One region of the Streptomyces sp. NPDC028368 genome, then DNA from elsewhere that is predicted to be linked to it. Evidence: riboswitches for the same ligand, from Rfam matches in the RefSeq annotation. Region 1 holds a riboswitch; each other region holds the start of a gene.
The links. A riboswitch is a leader RNA that binds a small molecule or an ion and turns the genes downstream of it on or off. The one in region 1 is predicted to bind cobalamin.

Region 1 (7,432 bases):
CGGCCTGGCCGAGCATCTGGCGCCGGGCGGCGAGGGCTGGCTGATCCTCTCCGACCTGGCCGAGCACCTCGGGCTGCGGCCCCGCGCCGAACTCCTCGACGCCTTCGCCCGCGGCGGCCTCACCGTCCTGGACCGGCTCGACATCACGCCGCGCCATCCCCGCGCCCGCGACACCTCCGACCCGCTCCACGTGGCCCGCTCGGCCGAGGTCACCTCCCTGTGGCGGCTGGGCGCGGCGAACTGACCCGGTAGGGCCGGCGGCCGGGGCGCGTATCGCCGGCCGGGCGCGTATCGCCGACTGGTCGCGCTGTCGGTCCCCGTGTCGGCCTCACGGCCGGTCCCGCCCCGGTCCCGGCGTCGCGGCCGGCCCCGGTCTCGCGCTCAGCTCGAAGCCCGCAGACCCGCGCACGCGTTACGCACATAGCGGCGCCAGTCCCCCGCGTCATGCCGGATCACCGCGGCCAGCCCGCACACGATCATCACCACATCCGCGACCTCGGCATCCGCCCGTACGGTGCCCTCCTCCTTGCCGCGGGCGAGGAGTTGGGCGGCGACCGCCTCGGCTCCCGTACGCCCCTCCCCGGCCGGCTCGGTGGACCCGAACGCCGCCTCGATGGACGCGGACAGCCCGCGTTCGGCGTTGAGCACCTCCCCGATGTGCCCGATGTACGCGGCCAGCCCTTCCGCGGCCTGGGCACACGGCAGGCAGGCCGTACGCCCGAACTCGACGATTTCCGCCTGCCGTTGCTCCCCCACGGCGGCGATCAGGGCCGCGCGGTTCGGGAAGTGCCGGTAGACCGTACCGACGCCGACGCCGGCCGCTCGGGCAACCTCGGGCATCTGCGCCTCGTCGCCGCGCGCACGGAACACCTCGCGTGCGGCGTTCAGCACCCGGGCGCGGTTGCGCTCGGCGTCGGCACGGGGCCTGCGTTGCGGTGCGGAGGAGGTCGAGGAGGCTGCCACATCGCCGATGCTACTGCTACGCTGATGAAACGGAATCGGATTCCGGTTCCGGTTCCACTCCGCTTCTGCCTTCCTTCCACTTCTTCCCCCACATGTGTCTCGGCATCTGGCCACGTCCACGCCTTCCGACCCCGGAGAGGATCAGCGATCACCATGTCCCAGGAGACAGCGCCCCAGGAGACAAAGGACCCGATGGAGCCCGCAGACCCCAAGGCACGCTTCTTCGTGCTCCAGGCCGGCGAACGGCGCCCCGGACGGGTCCCGCTCCCTCCCGGATTCGCCGTAAAGGCCCGCAGGAACGACACCGAGGGCCGGCTCTCCATCCTGGAGAACCAGCTCGCCATCGACATCCCGCCACACGTCCACCACGACGCCGACGAATTCCTCTATGTCCTGGAGGGCGAGATGGAGGCCGACATCGACGGCACGACCCACCGCCTGACTCCCGGCATGTGCACCCTGCTGCCCCGCGGCGTACCGCACGCCCTGCGCAGCGTCTCCCAGCCACCCGCCCGGTGCCTGCAGATCTCGTCACCGGGAGGCTGGGAGGAGTTCGTGGAGGCCATGCACGAAGCCGGTCCGGTGGTCATGAAGGACGGACACCCCGACCTCACCCGTCTCAATGAGATCGGCGCCCCCTACGGGATGGAGTACCAAGTCTGAGACTCCCCCTGGCAACCGGCCACCCTTCGGGCACCATGGACCCACCATGGATCCCCAGCACCTCCTGTCCCGCGCCCGCCGACTCGCCGCCTCGGCCCGCCCCGGCCGCCGCCGTCTGCTCGGCATCACGGGCCCGCCCGGCGCCGGCAAGTCCACTCTCGCCGCCCATGTGGTGGCGGAGCTGGCGGGACAGGCCGTACTCGTCCCGATGGACGGCTTCCATCTCGCCGAGGCAGAGCTGCACCGCCTGGGCCGAATCGGCCGCAAGGGCGCGCCGGACACCTTCGACCCCGCCGGATATGCGGCACTGCTGACCCGCCTGCGTTCCCCGGAAGCGGACACCGCCGTCTACGCCCCGGCCTTCGACCGCCGTATCGAGGAGCCGGTCGCGGGGAGCATCCCCGTAGCGCCACATATCCCCCTCGTCGTCACCGAGGGCAATTACCTCCTCCTCGACTCCGCGCCGTGGACCCGTATCCGCGCCCTGCTCGACGAGGTCTGGTACGTCGACCTGGACACCCCGGAACGGATCCGGCGCCTGGTTGACCGTCACGAACGCTTCGGCCGCCCACGCCCCGACGCCGAACACTTCGTCCGCACCTCGGACGAGGCCAACGCCCGCACCGTGGCAGCGACCCGCGACCGCGCCGACCTCATCGTCACCTTCACCCCCGAAGAAGCCCCCGCCCCCCGGCTCTCCTAGGCGTCGGTCAGCAGACCCACAACGGACGGCGCGCCCCACCCCAACGACACCGCCACCCCCGCCCCCCTCCCGCCCTCGGTCCGCCTGGCACTTCACCAACCTGTCTGGCGCTTCACCAACAGCCTTCCGCGGCAGGCCCCTTCCCAAACGACACCTTCGATGCCATCATGACATCATGAGTGTCGTTAAGCCGGATGACGGCGACGAACCGGCCCCGGCCGAAAAGCTTCTGTACGACGTCATACGGCGCCTGTGGCCCCTGCACCGCACGATCGTGCGCGCGGTGGAGCGCGAGCTGGAAGGCACCGGCATGACCGCAGGCGAGCACGCACTGCTCGATGCGCTGCGCAGCGAAGGCCCCCGGACCGTGCCGCAGTTGGCCCGCACCATGGAGCTCGACCGGCAGCCGGTGCAGCGCTGGGTGAACCACGCGGCGGAGCTGGGCCTGGTGGTGACGGCCCCCAATCCCGCACACCGCCGCTCGTCCCTGATCCAGCTCACCGCCGAGGGCGGCGAGGTGATACGCGGGATCCAGGAGTCCGAGGCCACCGAGCTGCGCCGCGGGCTGGCCGACCTGTCCGCACAGGACATCTCGACGGCCCTTCGTGTACTCGACCGACTCGGCGAGGAATTCCGGCACCTGGCGAACGGCTCAGGCGTTACCCGAGAGGATCCCGACAACCAGGACAACCAGCCGGAATAGCCCCAGCCGCCGACACCCCCACACCGTTCACGCATCCGCCCCCTCCCCTCTCCCCCCCTCCCCTCTCCCCTCCTCCCTCTCCCCTCCTCCCACTCCCCTCCTCCCCCACCCTCCGCCCCGCCACCGCTCACCAAGGGAACGCACAGAGAATGACCCACCCGTTCAGCGCCTGGACCGAGCTCGACAACGGCACCGTGCCGGTCAGGGACGGTGAGCTGTTCTACGAAACGGCCGGCGAGGGTCCGGCGGTGGTGCTGCTGCACGGCGGCATGCTCGACCAGCGCATGTGGGACGAGCAGTTCTCCTGGCTGGTGGGCTCCGGCCACCGCGTGATCCGGTACGACTCCCGCGGTCACGGCCTGTCCTCCACGGTGGCCGGGGACTGGGCCAACCACGACGATCTGTGCGCCCTCCTCGATGCCCTCGACGTCCCAAGCGCCGTCCTCGTCGGCCTCTCACACGGCTCCCGGGTCGCCCTCGACACCGCCCTCGCCCACCCGCAGCGGGTCAGCGCCCTGGCGCTCGCCTCACCCGGGGTCAGCGGCCGCGCCTTCACCGACCCGTTCCTCCTGGAGCACATCAGGGCACAGGTGGCGGCGATCGGCGCACCGGACGGCATGGAGCAATATGTCGAGCACTTCCTGCGGATGTGGGTGGACGGCCCGCACCGCGGTCCGTCCGACGTCCACCCCGGGCTGCGCGAGCGGATGCGCGCCGCGGCCGCGGCAACGGTCGAGGTGCACGCCGACGGCATGGGCGCCGGGATGCCCATCGAGGTCGGCGCCGCCGGCCGGCTGTCCGACATACGCGTGCCGACGGTGGTGTTCGACGGCGACCTCGACAGTACGGACATCGCCGCCAACGCCCATGCGATCACCCTCGCCGTCCCGGGCGCCCGCAGGGTCCGAATACCGGGCGCGGCTCATATGGTCAATCTGGAGAACGCCCCGCTCTACGACCACGAACTGCGCGTCTTCCTGTCCTCGCTGTCCTCCCCGCCCTCCGTGGCCCACTGATGGCGCCGAGCCCTCCGAGGCCGTCGATACCGCTGCGGGACGGCGGTTAGAGTGGTCATGCCGTGGTGTTCGGGAAGACCGGTGACGGACCTTGTGGTCCCAGGCCGGAGCGGCCCTCGCCACTGTGATCGGGGAGTTTCCGGCCCTTTCCGTATGCGCCTGCGCGCGTACGGCGCCACTGACCGCAGCCCGCGGCCGGGAAGGCGGGCCGGACGCGTCCACCCTCCCCCGAGCTCTTCAGGAGCAGGGAGGTACCCCCAAGCCAGGAGACCGGCCACGGCATCTCACGAACTGATCCACGAGGTGCTGGAGCGTGACCGCCGGATGGCCCTGTCCACCGATACCCCGAACACCCCTGCCTCCGCCACGTTCCGCTGGCGCCGGCAGGACACCATCCGTACCGCGGGCCTGATAGCCGTCATAGCCGGGCTGCATGTCGTCGCCTTCGGCATGCTCTTCCTCCTGGTGGCCCCGCAGCACTACACCGTGGGCAAAGAAACCTTCGGTGTGGGGCTCGGCATCACCGCCTACACCCTCGGCATGCGGCACGCCTTCGACGCCGACCACATCGCAGCCATCGACAACACCACCCGCAAGCTGATGGCCGACGGCAAGCGGCCCGTCTCGGTGGGCTTCTGGTTCGCGCTCGGCCACTCCAGCGTGGTCGTCGTGATGGCGGCCCTGGTGGCGGGCGGCACCCACCTTGCCGGGGCGCTGCTCGACGACCGGTCACGTACCCACCAGGTCCTGGGCACTCTGGGCACCACGGCCTCGGGGGTGTTCCTCTACCTCATCGCCGCCCTCAACCTCATCGCGATGGCCGGGATCTGGCGGGTCTTCCGCGGCATGCGCGCCGGCCGGTTCGACGAGGCCGAGCTGGAGCAGCAGCTCGATTCGCGCGGCTTCATGAACCGCTTCCTGGGCCGGTTCACCCGCTCGATCTCCCGCCCCGGGCAGATGTTTCCGCTCGGCTTCCTCTTCGGGATCGGGTTCGACACCACGACCGAGGTGCTGCTGATGGTGATGGCGGGCAGCGGCGCGGCGGCCGGGCTGCCCTGGTACGCGATTGTGTGTCTGCCGCTGCTGTTCGCCGCCGGCATGAGCCTCTTCGACACCCTCGACGGCACGTTCATGAACTTCGCCTACCAGTGGGCGTTCTCCAACCCGGTGCGCAAGGTCTACTACAACCTCACCATCACCGGCCTGTCCATCGCGGTCGCCTTCTTCATCGGCACCATCGAGCTGGTGACGGTCCTGCACGAAAAACTGGGCCTCAACGACCCGGTGACCAGCTGGATTTCCACCCTCGACCTCGACAACGTCGGCTTCATCATCGTGGGCCTGTTCGTGGTGGTGTGGGCGGCGGCGCTGGCGTACTGGCGCCTGGCCGGGGTCGAAAAGCGCTGGGCGGCGCGGGCGGGGTCGGGCTCCTAGGCGCCGGCTGCCGGCCCGGAACGCGGGGCCGGCTCCCGGGCCCGCCGCTCGCAGGTCCGGCCCCCGGGCCCGGCTCGCGGGTCCGTACGCCCAGCCCGTCCCCCTCCCCCCTCCTACCCCCCCCGCGGCCCGTCAGGTGGCCGAGCCGGCGGCCGCGCCCGTCATCAGGTCGGGCCCCCAGCGCTTCAGCTCGGCCGCGAGATCGAGCGGGCGCAGCCGGTTCGGCTCGTCGGGACCCGGCCAGTCCTCCCGCGGAACCCGCCACATCACCTCGAACTCGTTGCCGTCCGGGTCCTTGGCGTACAGGGACTTGGAGACAAGATGGTCGGTGGCGCCGACCAGTGCGCCGCGGGCCGCGAGCCGGGCCTCGGTGGCGGCGAGTTCGCCGAGCGTGCCGACCTCCCAGGCCAGGTGGTAGAGACCGGCCCGGCCCGCCTCGGGGCCCGGCGCGTCCGCCCCCACCGTGAACAGCCCCAGATCGTGATCGTTGAGCGAGCCGGCAGCGCTGAGGAAGGCGGCGCGCCCGGGTATCTCGATGTCCAGCGTGAGCCCGAGGGCTTCGGTGTAAAAGGCGACGGACCGCGCCACATCGCGGATGTAGAGCACCGCGTGATTGAGACGTCGTACGGACAAGACCCTCTCCCCTCTCCCGCCGCAACGCCCCCAGGGCGCCCCGGCCTTACTGTTGCTGCGTGCTTCCGCCTGGGTTACTTCCGGACCAGCAGCACGCCGCCGGCGACCACCGCGGCGAGCACCAAGGCGACCACGCCGTAGACGAGCCGGTGCGCGCGCAGCGCCGGCACCAGGCGGTCGGCGGCGTAACGCCCGGGGCCGGTCAGCGCCAGCGCGCCCGCGCCCGCGGTCAGCAGCAGCTCGTACTCCACGCCCTTGGGCGCGAAGAAACCGCCGCCCCACTTCACGACCAGAGCATTGATCATCGTGCCCACGACCGCCGCACCCGCGAGGGGTGTGAGCAGCCCGAGCACCAGTCCGAGCCCGCCGAGCGTCTCCGTCAGCCCCGCCACCAGGGCCATCGTCTTGCCCGACGGATAGCCGCTCATCGCGAAAAACTGCCCGGTCCCCTCCAGCCCGCCACCACCGAACCAGCCGAACAGCTTCTGGGCCCCATGGGCGGCCATCGTCAGCCCGAGCGCGATGCGCAGGACGAGCAGGCCGGCGTCGTAGCCGTGCGGAGACGGAGCGTGGCGCGTGTCCACTCCGAGTCGGGGGGTCTGGATCGTGCTGAGGGGGGATGTCATGGCGAGCGCTCTTCCCGTGTGGGGCCAGTCAGATTTACTTGAAAGTTCAAGTCAACCCTCACGACGATACACAGCACCCCCACCCCCGAACAACCACGAACAAGCCGAACCACCACCCACCACAACGGCCCCCGAGCCCTCTCACCCCGACCCGGGACCCCCACCGCCTGCACCTCCCCCTCCCTCGCCTGCCCCACCACCCCGCATCACCCCCGGAAGCCGATGACCGAATCTCGCCGCCGGTCACAAACTGCGCGCCCTCCACGGCCTCCACGGGCCGGGCCATGGCGTCGCCCGTAAGGGGACGGCCACAAACATGACAAAGGCCCCCGTACCTTCCTGGTACGGGGGCCTTTTCGCTGATCACACATGGTGGCCACAGACGGATGTGAACCGCCGAAATCCGCTTTGCAAGAGTGCCGAGTCCCCGAATGCCCCTCTTGACGGCAGATCCGCTTGACGGCAAATCCGCCGACCACGGCCCACAACACTTCCGCCCCCCGCCTGCCCCCCGTCGACGGAGCGGAGGCCGATGACCACGCCGTCAGGATCGCGGCCCACAGCGAAAGCAAACGCGCGGACGTTCCACGCCCGCACGGCGAGACCGTCGCGTCAGTCCAAGGGCGATCGCCTGCGGATCCGGCTAGGGACGCTGAATAATCCGGGCCACACCCGCTCCGTAAATCCCGAG
Region 2 (7,432 bases), on a different contig from region 1:
GTGCCCAAGTACTACCGCCTCAAGCGGCACTTGCTGGAGATCACCGACACGCTGCCGCCCGGCACCCCGGTACCGCCCGAGCGCACCCTGGCCGCGGAGTTCGACACCTCCCGCACGACGGTCCGTCAGGCCCTCCAGGAACTGGTCGTCGAGGGCCGCCTGGAGCGCATCCAGGGCAAGGGCACCTTCGTCGCCAAGCCCAAGGTCTCCCAGGCGCTGCAACTGACCTCCTACACCGAGGACATGCGCGCCCAGGGGCTGGAGCCGACCTCTCAGCTGCTGGACATCGGCTATGTCACCGCCGACGACCGGCTGGCCGGGCTGCTGGACATCACCACCGGCGGCCGGGTGCTGCGCATCGAGCGGCTGCGGCTGGCCAGCGGCGAACCGATGGCCATCGAGATCACCCATCTGTCCGCGAAGCGCTTCCCCGCGCTGCGCCGCAACCTCGTCAAATACACGTCCCTCTACACCGCGCTGGCCGAGGTCTACGACGTCCGTCTGGCCCAGGCCGAGGAGACCATCGAGACCTCGCTGGCCACCCCGCGCGAGGCCGGCCTGCTGGGCACCGATGTCGGCCTGCCCATGCTGATGCTCTCCCGGCACTCCCTCGACGCCCAGGGGCAGCCGGTGGAATGGGTCCGCTCGGTCTACCGCGGCGACCGCTACAAGTTCGTCGCCCGGCTGAGCCGCCCCACCGACTGAGAGCGCCACCGGCGGCGCACCGGGAGCCCGCAACTCACGTATGCCATACCGATATGCGGACACCTAGTGACGCGCGCCACGACCCTGCCTTAGATTTCCAGCCGATTACCCAGGAGAAAATGCCACGGACGGAGCCCCGCCATGCCAGAGTCAGCGCCAGCAGCCGCGCCCCCGGAGCCCAGACGGATCGTCACACCCACGCGGGTGGTGGCCGCGGTGTGCCTGCTCGCTCCGTTCGTGGCGATGCTGTGGGTCAGTTCGTACGCAAAGATCGAGCCGACGCTGATCGGGATCCCGTTCTTCTACTGGTACCAGATGCTGTGGGTGCTGATCTCGACCGCGCTGACGATGCTTGCGTACAAGCTGGTGCAGCGTGAGAAGCGCGCCCGCAAGGATGGTGTGACCAAGTGAGCCTCTACGCCTCCGCCGCCCACACCCCCGCCACGCACCTCGCGGCCGCGCCCACCGGCGGTGTCAACGGCGTCGCACTCGCCGTCTTCATCTTCTTCTTCATCGCCGTGACGGTCATGGGCTTCCTGGCCGCCCGCTGGCGCAAGGCCGAACAGTCCGCCAACCTCGACGAATGGGGCCTGGGCGGCCGCAGCTTCGGCACCTGGGTGACGTGGTTCCTGCTCGGCGGTGACCTCTACACCGCGTACACCTTCGTGGCCGTCCCGGCGGCGATCTACGCGGCCGGCGCATCCGGCTTCTTCGCCGTCCCGTACACGATCCTGGTCTACCCCCTCATCTTCACCTTCCTCCCCCGCCTGTGGTCGGTCTCGCACAAGCACGGCTACGTCACCACCTCCGACTTCGTGCGCGGCCGCTTCGGTTCCAAGGGCCTGTCGCTGGCCGTGGCGCTCACCGGCATCCTCGCCACGATGCCGTACATCGCTCTCCAGCTGGTGGGCATCCAGGCCGTCCTGGACGTGATGGGTGTCGGCGGCGGCGAGAACACCAACTGGTTCGTCAAGGACCTGCCGCTGCTGATCGCGTTCGCGGTGCTGGCCGCCTACACCTACTCCTCGGGCCTGCGGGCGCCCGCCCTGATCGCCTTCGTCAAGGACGGCCTGATTTACCTGGTCATCGCCGTCGCGATCATCTACATCCCGATCAAGCTGGGCGGCTTCGACCACATCTTCGACGCGGCGGGCAAGGCGTTCGCCCAGCCCGGCGCCGTCCCCGGCAAGCCCCGCGGCGAGCTGACGAGCGGCCCGCACGCGCAGTGGGCCTACGCCACCTTGGCGCTGGGCTCCGCGCTGGCGCTCTTCATGTACCCGCACTCCATCACGGCCACGCTGTCCTCGCGCAGCCGCAACGTGATCCGCCGCAACACCACCATCCTGCCGCTGTACTCCCTGATGCTGGGCTTCCTGGCGCTGCTCGGCTTCATGGCGATCAAGGCCGGTACGGACATCCAGGGCAACCCGCAGCTGGCGATTCCGCAGCTGTTCGAGGACATGTTCCCCAGCTGGTTCTCCGGCGTCGCCTTCGCCGCGATCGGCATCGGCGCTCTCGTACCGGCGGCCATCATGTCGATCGCCGCCGCCAACCTCTTCACCCGCAACGTCTACAAGGACTTCCTCAAGCCGGACGCGACCGCGGAGCAGGAGCACAAGGTCGCCAAGCTGGTCTCGCTGCTGGTGAAGGTGGGTGCGCTCGTCTTCGTCCTCACCATGGACAAGACCGTCGCCATCAACTTCCAGCTGCTGGGCGGCATCTGGATCCTGCAGACCATGCCGTCCCTGGTCGGCGGCCTGTTCACCCGCTGGTTCCACCGCTGGGCGCTGCTGGCGGGCTGGGCGGTCGGCATGCTCTACGGCACCCTCGCGGCATACGGCGTGGCCAGCCCCACCCAGGCCCACTTCGGCGGCTCCAGCAAGGAGATCCCCGGCATCGGTGAGATCGGCTACATCGGTCTGACCGCGTTTGTGCTGAATGTGGTGGTGACGGTCGTGCTGACCTTCGTCCTGAAGGCCGTCAAGGCGCCGGAGGGCGTCGACGAGACCAGCCCCGCCGACTACACCGCGGACGCCGGCGACAAGGGCGTCACGGCGGAGCTGCCGAAGACTGCGGAGGGGGCGCCGGCGGGGCACTGAGCCGGCGGCTTGCTCACGCCGAAGGGCCGCCGCGTTCCCCGGGGAACGCGGCGGCCCTTCGGCGTTTCATGGGCCTCTGCCCGCGGGGTCAGTTCACCCAGTCTTTGAGCGCCTCGGTCTCGAGCGTGATGCCCACGGGATCCGGCAGGTGGAGCGTCTTGCCGTACGGCGCCGTATGAACGTTCTCGTAGCCGGCGCCGTCAGGCTCGCTGTAGACCACCGCCTGGCACTTTTGACGGTCGATCAGCAGGTAGAGCGGAATGCCGGTCTCCGCGTATGCGCGTGCCTTCTCCACACGGTCGCGCCGGTCAGTGTCGGAGTCGTGCGAGGTGACCTCGACGACCATCAGCACGGGGCTGGGATCCGCCCACTCGCCCTGCCCCACGAAGGCCTCACTGGGCGCGAGCGAGCCGTCAGGGCGGGCACGGCCGCCTCGGTAGGGCTGCACCTTCAAGCCCTGGGTGGCATCGAGCCAGAGCTCCGGCCGGTGCTGCATGCAGATACGCGTCAGCCACTGGATGATCCGCCCGTGATCCCCGTCCGGCATGAGCTTGCTCCTGACCTGCCCGTCGATGAGTTCCAGCCGTGCACCTTCTTCCAGGCGGGCGAATATCCGGGCGACCTCTTCGAAGTGCCCGGTGTCCATGACGTGCGGCCGGTCAGCGAGCGCGGTCATGAGGTCTTCTCCTTCTTCTGTCGGCCGGAGCTGGGAACGTAAAAACGACGATAGCCGAGGCCACCGACAGGCACCGCTCGGTCACCTCAGAGAGAGCTGCCACGGTCGCCTGATTGTCAGACCCACCCCCCACACTGAACCCCATGGACATCACGATCAGGCCCGCCCAGCAAGCCGAGTTCGGCCTCGTCGGTGACCTTCTGGTGGAGGTCTATCTGGCCGACGGGCTACTGACCTTCGGGGAGAACGACACGTACGCCGCCGAGCTGCGGAAGGTCGCTCATCGGGCGGAGCACGCCGAGGTGCTGGTGGCGGTGGACACGGCGAGTGGGGCGGTGCTGGGGGCGGTGACTTTTGCCGCGTACGGGAGCCCGTATGCGGAGCTGGCGGGCCCCGGGGAGGGGGAGTTCCGGATGCTGGCGGTGCGGGCCGAGGGACGCGGGCGGGGCATCGGTGAGGCGCTGGTGACGGCGTGTGTGGAGCGGGCCCGCGGGCTGGGGCTGCGGGCGGTGGTGCTCTCCTGTCTGCCGCACCTGCTGCCCGCCCACCGGCTCTACCGCCGCCTGGGATTCGCGCGCGCCCAGGAGCGGGACTGGGATCCGATACCGGATTTCACGCTCTGGGCGTTCACCCGGGAGCCGGCCTGAGCGGCATTTCCGGGCCCTGCAGCGGCCGATGGCCGTTCGCACACCTGTAGGAGTGGTATGAGGTAGCGACACAAGATGTGGGGGTGCATGCGGAGAGCAGCACAAGATGTATGCTCGTGCTCGCTGTCGCCGCAGGGGAATCCGGTGCGAATCCGGGACTGTCCCGCAACGGTGTACGAGCGCGCCCAGGTAGCCGTACGGCCAGCTCACGCGCCCAGGAAGTCCGAGGACCTGCCGACAGCACGCCCGCGCCGCCATCGGTGCGGACGTCGATACGTCCGGGCCCCGAGGGTTGGGCAGGTGGACGCCGCGCGGTGTGCCCGCGCACCCCTGAGCGTCACGGGGTGCGGCATGCCCGCGTGCGCCCGTCGCGCCGCGCCCTCCCGGCCCCCGCCGAGTGAGGGAGAGCATCACGTGACCATCGCGCCAACGGAGCCCGCGTCAGACGCCGAGGTCGTGCAGCCCGCGGTGGCCACACCTGACACCTCCGCCGACGGCACTCCGGGTACCGGCGGGCCGGGCGCCGCCCTGCTGCGCACTCTGACCGAGCTGACCGCGGACCTGACCGCGACCGACCCCGGCAAGGTGGCCGCCGCCGCGCTGCGCGGCCGTCACCCGGGCTCGGACGAGGCCGAGTTGCGCTCGCTGGCCATCGAGGCCGCGGCCGGCCTGATCGGCGACGAGCCGCAGTACTCCAAGCTTGCCGCGCGTCTGCTCACCCTCGCCATCGCGGAGGAGGCCGCCGGCCAGGGCGCCACCGGCTTCGCCGCCTCGGTCGCGACCGGTCACCGCGAGGGCCTGATCGCCGACGGGACCGCGGAGTTCGTACGGACCCACGCGGAGGCGCTGGACGCACTGGTGGCGAAGTCCCTGGCGGACGGCGCCGACGACCGGTTCGGGTACTTCGGGCTGCGCACCCTGCACTCCCGTTACCTCCTGCGGCACCCCACGACCCGTCAGGTCATCGAGACCCCGCAGCACTTCCTGCTCCGGGTCGCCTGCGGCCTCGCCGAGGACCACTCCGCGCGGGCGCTGGCCGATGTCGCAGAGCTGTACCGGCTGACCAGCACGCTCTCCTACCTGCCCTCCTCCCCCACCCTCTTCAACTCCGGCACCCGCCACCCGCAGATGTCCTCCTGCTATCTGCTGGACTCCCCGCTGGACGAGCTGGATTCGATCTACGACCGCTACCACCAGGTGGCGCGGCTGTCCAAGCACGCGGGCGGCATCGGCCTCTCCTACTCCCGCATCCGCGCCCGCGGTTCGCTGATCCGCGGCACCAACGGCCACTCCAACGGCATCGTGCCGTTCCTGCGCACGCTGGACGCCTCGGTCGCGGCGGTCAACCAGGGCGGCCGGCGCAAGGGCGCCGCCTGTGTCTACCTGGAGACCTGGCACGCCGACATCGAGGAGTTCCTGGAGCTGCGCGACAACACCGGCGAGGAGGCCCGCCGTACGCACAACCTGAACATCGCGCACTGGATCCCGGACGAGTTCATGCGCCGGGTGGAGGCGGACGCCGACTGGTCGCTGTTCTCGCCGTCGGATGTGCCGGAGCTGGTGGACCTGTGGGGCGCGGAGTTCGACGCCGCGTACCGCAAGGCCGAGGCCGACGGCCGGGCGCTCAAGCAGATCCCGGCCCGGGTCCTGTACTCGCGGATGATGCGCACCCTGGCGCAGACCGGCAACGGCTGGATGACCTTCAAGGACGCCGCCAACCGCACCGCCAACCAGACCGCCGAGCCCGGCAAGGTCGTGCACTCCTCCAACCTGTGCACGGAGATCCTGGAGGTGACGGACGACGGGGAGACCGCGGTCTGCAACCTGGGATCCGTGAACCTCGCCGCCCATCTCGGTGAGAACGGCGAGATGGACTGGGAGCGGCTGGACGCCACGGTCCGTACGGCCGTCACCTTCCTCGACCGCGTCGTGGACATCAACTTCTACCCGACCGAGCAGGCCGGGGCCTCCAACTCCCGCTGGCGCCCGGTGGGTCTGGGCCTGATGGGCCTGCAGGACGTCTTCTTCCGGCTGCGGCTGCCCTTCGACTCGGCCGAGGCGCAGGATCTGTCGACCCGGATCTCCGAGCGGATCATGCTCGCCGCGTACGAAGCGTCCGCCGATCTCGCCGAGCGGCACGGCCCGCACGCGGCCTGGTCCGCGACCCGCACCGCCCGCGGCGTGCTGCACCCGGACCACTACCCGAACGCCGAGCCCCGCTGGGCGGACCGCTGGGCGGCCCTGCGCAGCCGTATCGCCGCGACCGGAATGCGTAACTCGCTTCTGCTCGCGATCGCGCCGACCGCGACCATCGCCTCCATCGCGGGCGTGTACGAGTGCATCGAGCCGCAGGTCTCCAACCTCTTCAAGCGCGAGACGCTGTCCGGCGAGTTCCTGCAGGTCAACGCCTATCTGATCGAGGAGCTCAAGGCTCTGGGGCTGTGGGACGCGCGGACCCGTGACGCGCTGCGCGAGGCGAACGGCTCGGTGCAGGACGTCGGCTGGATCCCCGAGGAGATCCGGGCGCTGTACCGCACCGCCTGGGAGATCCCGCAGCGCGCGCTGATCGACATGGCCGCGGCCCGTACGCCGTACCTCGACCAGAGCCAGTCGCTGAACCTCTTCATGGCGTCGCCCACCATCGGCAAGCTCAGCTCGATGTACGCCTACGCCTGGAAGCGCGGCATCAAGACCACGTACTACCTGCGCTCCCGTCCGGCGACCCGGATCGCCCAGTCCGCGCGCGCCGCGTCCATTCCCGCCCAGCTGCCGGTGGCCGACCCCGAGGCGGTCGCCTGCTCCCTGGAAAACCCCGAGTCCTGCGAGGCCTGCCAATAATGACCACCGCACCCGAGACGAACGCGGCCGCCGCGCACACGGCCACCACCGGCACCAAGAACCTCCTGGACCCGGGCTTCGAGCTGACGCTGCGCCCCATGCGGTACCCGGACTTCTACGACCGCTACCGCGACGCGATCAAGAACACCTGGACCGTGGAGGAGGTCGACCTCCACTCCGACGTCGCCGACCTCGCCAAGCTCTCGGCCGGCGAGCAGCACATGATCGGCCGGCTGGTGGCCTTCTTCGCGACCGGCGACTCCATCGTCGCGAACAACCTCGTGCTGACGCTGTACAAGCACATCAACTCCCCCGAGGCCCGGCTGTACTTGAGCCGGCAGCTCTTCGAGGAGGCCGTGCACGTCCAGTTCTACCTGACGCTGCTGGACACCTATCTCCCCGACCCGGACGACCGCGCCGCCGCCTTCGCCGCCGTGGAGAACATCCCGTCCATCCGGGAGAAGGCG
Region 3 (7,432 bases), on a different contig from region 1:
GTGACGGTCGGCGCGGAAGCCCTCTTCTGCCTCACGGACCTGTGCGGGCTCGGCCCCGACGAGGCTGTCGCCAGCGCCGTGCGTACGGCGACCACGCTGACCGACGCCGCGGTGCGCAAGGCCGCCGAGCGCTGAGGCGCAGCCGGGGGAGTGAACGGCGCGTATCAGAGAGTCGGCAGCGTGACGGACCTGCCTGGGCGGGCATCGTTACGGGACCTGCCTGGGGAGGATGAACTACCCGGAATTGGTGTCGGTGCGGGCGAAAATACCCTCCAGCATTCCGGTGGCCTGCCCGACCTCGATCAGGTAGCCATCAGGATCGCGCAGGTAGCAGCGGACCTCGGCACGCCGGTCGATCGGCGGAGTCAGGAACTCCGCTCCTTTCGCGCTCCATTGGGCGTAGCAGGCCTCGATATCGGCGACGCGCAGGTTCATGAAGCTGGAGACGGTGTGCGGTTCGCTGGGCGGGACCAGCGTCACGTCGGGCTTGTCCGGGGTCGGGCCGCCGCCCGGATTCATGATGATCCAACTGTTGGCGAGCTTTACGATGCAAGGGTTCTCGTCCAGGACGACCTGCCCGCCCATCACCTCGCTGTAGAAGCGGCGCGAACGCGCCACATCACGCACCGTCAAGAAATGCGTCATCAGAAGCCCCTCACTCGGGGCTGGAATACCGTCGTTGACCATCTCCAGCCTCTCTCCGCCGACCGCGACACTCAGTGAGCCCCGTGGCGGCGCTTCCCTCGTGGACGGCCTCCGCCTTCCATGTCATCGCGCCACGGCGCCCGCTGCAACCCGTGGGTGCCCGGCCGGAGCCCGGACGGCCTTTCCGCCTGCTCGGGGGATGTATGGCACCTGCTGCCACTGACGGGACCGGTGAGCGCCTGCCGGGCGGGACGGGGCCAGGCGGGTGACGATGGAACCGGACCCATCTGACCGTGCTCTTTCCTGGAGGAGGCAGACGGCATGACATACCCCTCCGATTCCGCAGGCACCGGCCCTCCGCGCGGCACCGGCCCTCCGCACGGCACCGAGCCCGGAGATGTATCCCCGGCCGGGGGCCTGGGCGCCCTGGCGAACATGGGCTGGCAATTCCTGCTCACCATGGGCCTGGCTGCGATCGCCCTGGGCGTCGTTGTCCTGTCCTGGCCCAGCCAGACCCTGCGGGTCGTCGGTGTGCTCTTCGGCATCTACTTGCTGGCCACGGGTGTCTTTCAGCTGGCCGCTGCCTTTGGCACACACGTCCCTCGGCATCTGCGGGTGTTGCATTTCGTCGCGGGCGCGCTCTTCATCCTGCTGGGCCTGGTCTGCTTCCGGGGCACTCTGGAATCGATTCTGTTGCTCGCGCTGTGGATCGGCTTCGGCTGGCTGCTGCGCGGCATCATGGTGACCGCCACGGCGGCCTCCGCCGAGGACATCCCGGCGCGCGGCTGGCAGCTCTTCTCGGGGATCATCACCACTCTGGCAGGCATCGTGCTGATCGTGTCGCCCTTCAGCTCGATCGCCGCGCTGACCTTGGTGGTGGGCATCATGGCCATCGTCGTGGGCGCTGTCGAGGTCTTCCACGCCATCAAGATGCGCGTCGAAATCGGCCGCCTCACCCAGGGCACAGCCACCAAGCGGCGGCCCGTGTTCCACTCCCGCCCCCACCCCCAGCACTGATCACGGGGCGTGCTGCCACCCAGGCAGCGAAGCGTTTTCCGCCGGGAATTACGGCCCTGCCGAGCTTGCCGACTTGGTGTGCGCAGCCGTCGAGGCACAGAGCACGGTGGGACGGCCGGCCGCCGGACGCTGACCGAGCCCCGCTCTTCGGTCGGGTGGCCCCGATCACGACGCGGGCTCGGCCACAGCGCGCTCATCGGGCCGTTGGCTTCGTACACGGCCGTGCGGCAGAGGGAGGTGCCGAAGGAGCTCAGCCAGCAGCCTCCCGAGGAACGGCGTTTGCCGGCGGCTGGGGGTCGTCGGCCCGCAGCAGGCAGGCATCCATGATCCAGCCGTGACGCTCCCGGGCCGCGGCACGCAACTCCGTTACCCGGTCAGCGACTTCGGCCAGCGGGCCGGAGACGAGCAGTTCCTCAGGCGTGCCGACATAGGCGCCCCAGTACATCCACCAGCCCTCCTCCCGGTGCGCGGTGAGGGCCGCGCCGACATCGAGCATCACGGCGACGTCCTCGCCCCCGGCAAGTCCGGACCCGGCGATGTGCCGGCCGGGGGCGATCCGGACCGGCCTGCCGAGCCGGGTCAGCGTCGTACGGTGGCGGGCGGCCAGCACCGAGAGGCTGCTCACCCCGGGAATCACGTCGTACGTGAAGGACATCGCACCCCGGTCGGCAACCTCCTCCAGCGTGTCGATCGTGCTGTCGTAGAGAGCGGGATCGCCCCACACCAGGAAAGCGCCGGTCCGGCCCGGCGCCAGCTCGTCCCGGATGAGCCGTTCGTACAGGGCGGCGCGGCGGTGACGCCAGTCGACGACCTGTTCCCGATAGCCGGCCGGGCTCGCGGGGGAGCGGTCACGTCGCGGGTCCTCGGCCTCGACCACCCGGTGCCCGGGGCCGGCGTGTTCGGCCACCAGATCCCTGCGCAGCTGGGTCAGCTCGGACGCCCGCGCGCCCTTGTCCAGCAGGAAGAACACGTCGCAGGCCCGCATCGCCCGAACGGCGGCCAGCGTCACATGCTCCGGATCCCCCGAGCCGATCCCGATCACCAGGACCCGCCTCAAGCCCTCCCCGCTCATGAGGACACCGCCCCGGACGGCGCCTTCGCGCACACCGCCGGACCGGGGCGGCCGGGCGCGGGGCCGCCGTCCCGGCTGTCCGCGCCGGCCTCCCCCTCCCCGCCGGTCTCTCCCGGGTGCATGACCTGGACGTCGCGCAGCAGACTGTCCACCACGTCGTCCAGGTCGAGGCGCTTCTCCACTGAACGCAGGTCGGTCAGTCCGGCCCGGAGGGAGACCCGGGGTGGTGCGAGGAGCTTGCAGCAGTCCTCGTCCGGCAGTACGGAGATCTCCGCGGTGCCGATGGACCGGGCTTCGTCGATGATCTCTTGCTTCTCCCAGCCGATCAGCGGCCGTAGCACCGGCAGGGTGGCGGCGTCGTCGACGGCGGCCAGGTTCGCCAGGGTCTGGCTGGCCACCTGTCCCAGGCTGTCACCCGTCACCAGGGCCTCCGCTCGGGTCCGGCCCGCCAGCGCGGAAGCGGCGCGGACCATCAGCCGTCGCTGCGCGACGACCTGGAGCCTGCCGGCCCCTGCGATGGCCAGTTGCTTCTGGGCGTGGCCGAGGGCGATGACGTGCAGCCGCCCGCCGGGCTGGTAGCGGTTGAGTTCACGGGCGAGGGCGTAAGCCTTGTAGACGGAAGCGGCGTTCGTGTACGGAGCGCCGGTGAAGTGGACGAAGTCGCAGCGCAGTCCGCGACGCATCGCCCGGTAGGCCGCCACGGGTGAGTCGTACCCGCCGGAGAGCAGCACCAGAGCGCGTCCGCTGGAACCGACGGGGAGTCCGCCAGGTCCCTGGTGACGGGTCCAGGAGACGTAGCTCTCCTTGCGGTCGATCTCGACCGATAGCCGTACGTCCGGGCTGGAGAGATTCACCGGCAGAGGACCCAGGGCCTCCCGGACGCGTGCCCCGAGAAAGCGCTCGAACTGCGACGAGGTCATCTCGAAACTCTTGTCCCGGCGCTTGACCCGCACGGCGAAACTGATTCCGGGGCGCTCGGCACGGGCGTCGGCGAGCGCGTCCACGGCTGCCTCGGTGATGTCCGCCACGGCACTTGGGACGCGCAGGGCGGGCTCCACCGAGTTGAACCCGATCACCCGTCGGGCGCGCTCCACTAGGACATCCAGGGGGACCTCGCCGCCGAGCACGGTGACGTTCTGGCCGGACTTGATCCACGTGGAGCCGCCGATGTCCCGCAGGGCGCGGCGGAGGTTGTCGTGCAGCCGCTCGGTGAACAGGTGCCGGTTGCGGCCCTTGAGGAAGACCTCGCCATGCTTGAGCAGGACACAGGGCCCGCTCGGGTGGGGCGTTCCGGGGGAAGGGACGGAGGGAACGCTCGGTTCGCCGGGCACGAAACTCTCCTTCGCGAGTCGTCGTGAGGACCGGCGCCGGGCCGCGAACGGGATGCGGGCCCGCCCCGCGCACCAAGGGCACGGTGGCGTGAAACGCACCACTCGCTCAGCGGTCCCGCTACCGGGTCGCCATGGGATACGTGCGTGGTGATCGCACCCCGCACGAGCAGTGGCAGGTCTTCGGACTCGTGGGCACATCCCGAAGGACGGGACACCTACTGGCCGTCGCTTCCCAGGTCACCTGCGTACCCAGTGCTTGATGACGGCGGTCGTTCCCACTCACCGCTGCGAGGCAGTCCCGGACTCCCACCGGGTTCCCTCTTACGACACCACGCCTGGCGGACGGGGCGAACCAGCTGCGGGTCCAGGGTAGACAATGCGGCGCGCGGTCCGTGAACGAGGCGACGGGCGAGGACCCGGGGCACCGGCCTCCGTCCCCGCCTCGGTCGCTGCGTCGGGTGTCAGTGGCGTCCCAGAACCGGAACACCGGCCCCCAGACAACCAGCCGTCGGCGATCCTGAGCCTGGGGTTCGGCCCACAGGGGGCCCAGGACCACGCGACGTTCGGTGGACCAGGCGTTGACGATCAAGCTGTGAAGTTTGTCGGACGGGTTCAGCATGTCCATTGCCGTGTTTACGGCGCGTCGGGCCCGTCCACGTGAGCCGCTTTGGCTGCCGCAGGCGCGTCACCAGCCGTGGTGTCGCCCAGTGACCGAGCTACGTCACCAGCCGACACGGTCGTCAGCGCGGTCGCACCGCTTGCCGCAACCTACCCAACAGGGCCGCCGAGCTGGTGCGCCCCGCGTCGTCGGCCGTGCCGCCCTGCGGCCGGTTGGAACCCCGGCCGGGACTCAGCCGTCTCTCTTCTCGCCGGATACGCCCAGGCCAGTTTCGTCAAGAACATCGGCAGAAGCGATCAAAAAAAGCCATCATTCGATCGATTTTGCAGTGATTCTCGTAGGGATAAGTCAGAAGGCGCTACGTGTCCCCGGCCCAGACCACCGGATGTTGCAGCGTCCCGAGCCCTGAAGGAGAGGTATGCGACCGTTCGCTCTGAGCTACGCCCGTCCGCTGGCTCGGTCGTCGTCCGCCGTGCCGTACACCTACGACGCCACACGGCAGTTGAACGTTCTCCCTGACGGCCGTCCGGCGACGCACAGCAGGGCGGTGCTGCTGGCCACTGGCACCACCGCCTCCACTGCCGGTTCCAAGACCCACTTCGACGACTGATCCGCGATGACCGTCCTGATTCTCACCTGCGAGGAGGACGTGACGGCGGACATGGTGGTGGCGAGGCTGCACGAACTCGGCATCCCGCTCGTCCGCCTCGACCCCGCCGACCTTCCCGGGGAGGTCGCCCTGTCGGCGGAGTACGCCAAGGGCGACTTCGACGGCTACCTCAAGGCGGGCGAACGCGTGGTGAGTTTGAGCAGTCTGCGGTCCGTCTGGGTCCGCCGCCCCGGCATACCCGGAGCACGTGCCCCGGAACCGTCCGCATGGCTCACGGCCGAGTCCGAGCATGCCCTGAACGGTGTGCTCGACTGCACCCGGGCACACTGGATGAACCATCCCGTCGCGGCCGCACGAGCACGCCGCAAGCCCTGGCAACTGCGCGCCGCCCACCACAGCGGATTCCCCGTGCCCCCCACAGTGATCACCTCGTTCCCGGCGGTCGCCCGGCAGTTCGCCAGAACGCATCAGGATGTCGTGGTGAAATCGTTGTCCGGCGGGCACTCCACCGATCCGCCGATGGTGCTGCCGACCACGCGCATCAGCCCGGATGTGGACTTCTCCGGGGTGGCGGCCGGTCCGACCCTGCTCCAACTGCATATCCCCAAGCGGGCCGATATCCGGCTCACCTGCGTCGGAGGGCAGCTCTTCGCCGCCCGCAGGAAGGCCGACCCCGAAGAGGTGGACAGCCGCTTCAGCGAGGGCGGTCTCTGGGAGCCGGCCGAGGTGCCGGACCGCGTCCGAGACGCGGTGGACGCCTATATGCGTCATGCCCAACTCTCCTACGGGGCCTTCGACTTCGCCGAGGATGCCGACCGGACGTGGTGGTTCCTGGAGTGCAACCAGGGCGGCCAGTTCGGCTTCGTCCAGCTCGACACCGACCAGCCCATCGCTCAGGCGGTGGCCGCCTGGCTCGCAGCCGAGCCCTCCGCCCGTTGAGGCGGGCTCGTCGCGGACCTTGCCGAGTTGGCGTTCGGCGAGGGGCGAGGGGCGATCGGGACGGATTCCACGACAGGGAGAGACGATTGCGCGCCGGCGCGGAATGACTCTCCGCTGAGCACGGGCGGCGGCTCGATTGTCAGTGGCTGGCGCTACGGTGCACAGCATGGAAGCAAAGGCCTTGGAACGAAAGCTGCGTGAGCGCCCAGGCGACGAAGCCTCGTGGGATGCCTACGGCGGCTGGTTGTCGGAGCAGGGCGATGTCCGGGGCGAGTTGATACGTCTGGGACAGCGCCACGCGCATGCCAGGCCCGCCGACCGGGATGAACTCAAGCGCCGGATCGATCTGCTGGTGGAGGAGCACCAGAAGAACTGGGACGCGGAGCTGCCACCTGAGGTGACCGTCCCGGTGCGCCTGCACGGGTTCGCCCGGAAGGTCGCCGTCGAATGGTCCGAACAGGCGCCCACGCTGATCGGACTGGCCTTGCGGGGCCGCTTCGTGACCGGGTTGTGTATCCGGCCGAGCGATGAAGCGGAGGAGGCGGACGAGGACTACTACAACGACGAGCCCGACTTCGACGAGAACGACATGCCCCTGCTGCCGCCGCCCCACGAGGCCGGCTTCCTGGCGGACCTCGACTTCGGGGGGCTGACCGAGCTCAGCCTCGCGTACTTCCGCATCGGCGATCCCGGCGCCGAGGCCCTCGCCGCCGCGACCTCGAACGGGCGGATCGAGACGCTCGATCTGCGCTATTGCGGCATCGGCGATGCGGGCCTGGCCGCCCTCGGCACGTCCCCCAACTTCCGCAACGTCCGGAGCCTGCACCTTCAGCGCAACCGGCTCACCGCCCAGGGCGTGCGCGCGCTGGCGCCTTTCGAGCGGCTCGAGGAGCTCGACCTCCGTTACAACCGGATCGGCGCGGACGGGGCGCAGGCCCTGACCGAGGCGCCGTTCGTCGGCTCGCTCAAGCGCCTGCTGCTCTACCGCGAGGACGTCTCCGACGCCGGCGTGCAGATACTGGCGCACGCCCCGCAGCTTCCGACGGCCCTGCGCAGCTTCTGGAGGAGCGTGTGAGCATCGAACTCCGCGACCGTTTCTTTGCTCTGTCGACCGGCCAGGCTCCCGCCAACGAGGTTGCCCGGTACCGCGCCGAGGTCGACGCGACCGACACCGAGCCCGCCGCGACGCTGGACGGACT

Region 2: linked by a shared signal. The riboswitch ahead of ACZ4S3_RS09250 (ribonucleoside-diphosphate reductase subunit alpha) and the one ahead of nicT (Nickel transporter NicT) in region 1 are both predicted to bind cobalamin.
Region 3: linked by a shared signal. The riboswitch ahead of thiI (tRNA uracil 4-sulfurtransferase ThiI) and the one ahead of nicT (Nickel transporter NicT) in region 1 are both predicted to bind cobalamin.

The regions. Positions count from the first base shown of each region.
Region 1 covers NZ_JBVHTY010000002.1:161,869-169,300, reverse strand. Annotated here, with positions in the region: gene ACZ4S3_RS04310 (methyltransferase) at 1-244, shown strand, start outside; gene ACZ4S3_RS04305 (TetR/AcrR family transcriptional regulator) at 382-963, opposite strand; gene ACZ4S3_RS04300 (cupin domain-containing protein) at 1,117-1,626, shown strand; gene ACZ4S3_RS04295 (nucleoside/nucleotide kinase family protein) at 1,673-2,329, shown strand; gene ACZ4S3_RS04290 (MarR family winged helix-turn-helix transcriptional regulator) at 2,505-3,032, shown strand; gene ACZ4S3_RS04285 (alpha/beta fold hydrolase) at 3,182-4,048, shown strand; cobalamin riboswitch at 4,095-4,341, shown strand; gene nicT (Nickel transporter NicT) at 4,340-5,482, shown strand; gene ACZ4S3_RS04275 (VOC family protein) at 5,615-6,115, opposite strand; gene ACZ4S3_RS04270 (DoxX family protein) at 6,190-6,741, opposite strand.
Region 2 covers NZ_JBVHTY010000003.1:472,579-480,010, reverse strand. Annotated here, with positions in the region: gene ACZ4S3_RS09275 (GntR family transcriptional regulator) at 1-705, shown strand, start outside; gene ACZ4S3_RS09270 (DUF3311 domain-containing protein) at 847-1,116, shown strand; gene mctP (monocarboxylate uptake permease MctP) at 1,113-2,804, shown strand; gene ACZ4S3_RS09260 (Uma2 family endonuclease) at 2,893-3,480, opposite strand; gene ACZ4S3_RS09255 (GNAT family N-acetyltransferase) at 3,624-4,127, shown strand; cobalamin riboswitch at 4,234-4,380, shown strand; gene ACZ4S3_RS09250 (ribonucleoside-diphosphate reductase subunit alpha) at 4,542-6,965, shown strand; gene ACZ4S3_RS09245 (ribonucleotide-diphosphate reductase subunit beta) at 6,965-7,432, shown strand, end outside.
Region 3 covers NZ_JBVHTY010000004.1:264,125-271,556, forward strand. Annotated here, with positions in the region: gene ACZ4S3_RS11135 (TetR/AcrR family transcriptional regulator) at 1-135, shown strand, start outside; gene ACZ4S3_RS11140 (VOC family protein) at 235-687, opposite strand; gene ACZ4S3_RS11145 (HdeD family acid-resistance protein) at 967-1,662, shown strand; gene cobF (precorrin-6A synthase (deacetylating)) at 1,913-2,734, opposite strand; gene thiI (tRNA uracil 4-sulfurtransferase ThiI) at 2,731-4,065, opposite strand; cobalamin riboswitch at 4,220-4,438, opposite strand; gene tgmA (putative ATP-grasp-modified RiPP) at 5,103-5,294, shown strand; gene tgmB (ATP-grasp ribosomal peptide maturase) at 5,301-6,233, shown strand; gene ACZ4S3_RS11170 (hypothetical protein) at 6,400-7,308, shown strand; gene ACZ4S3_RS11175 (hypothetical protein) at 7,305-7,432, shown strand, end outside.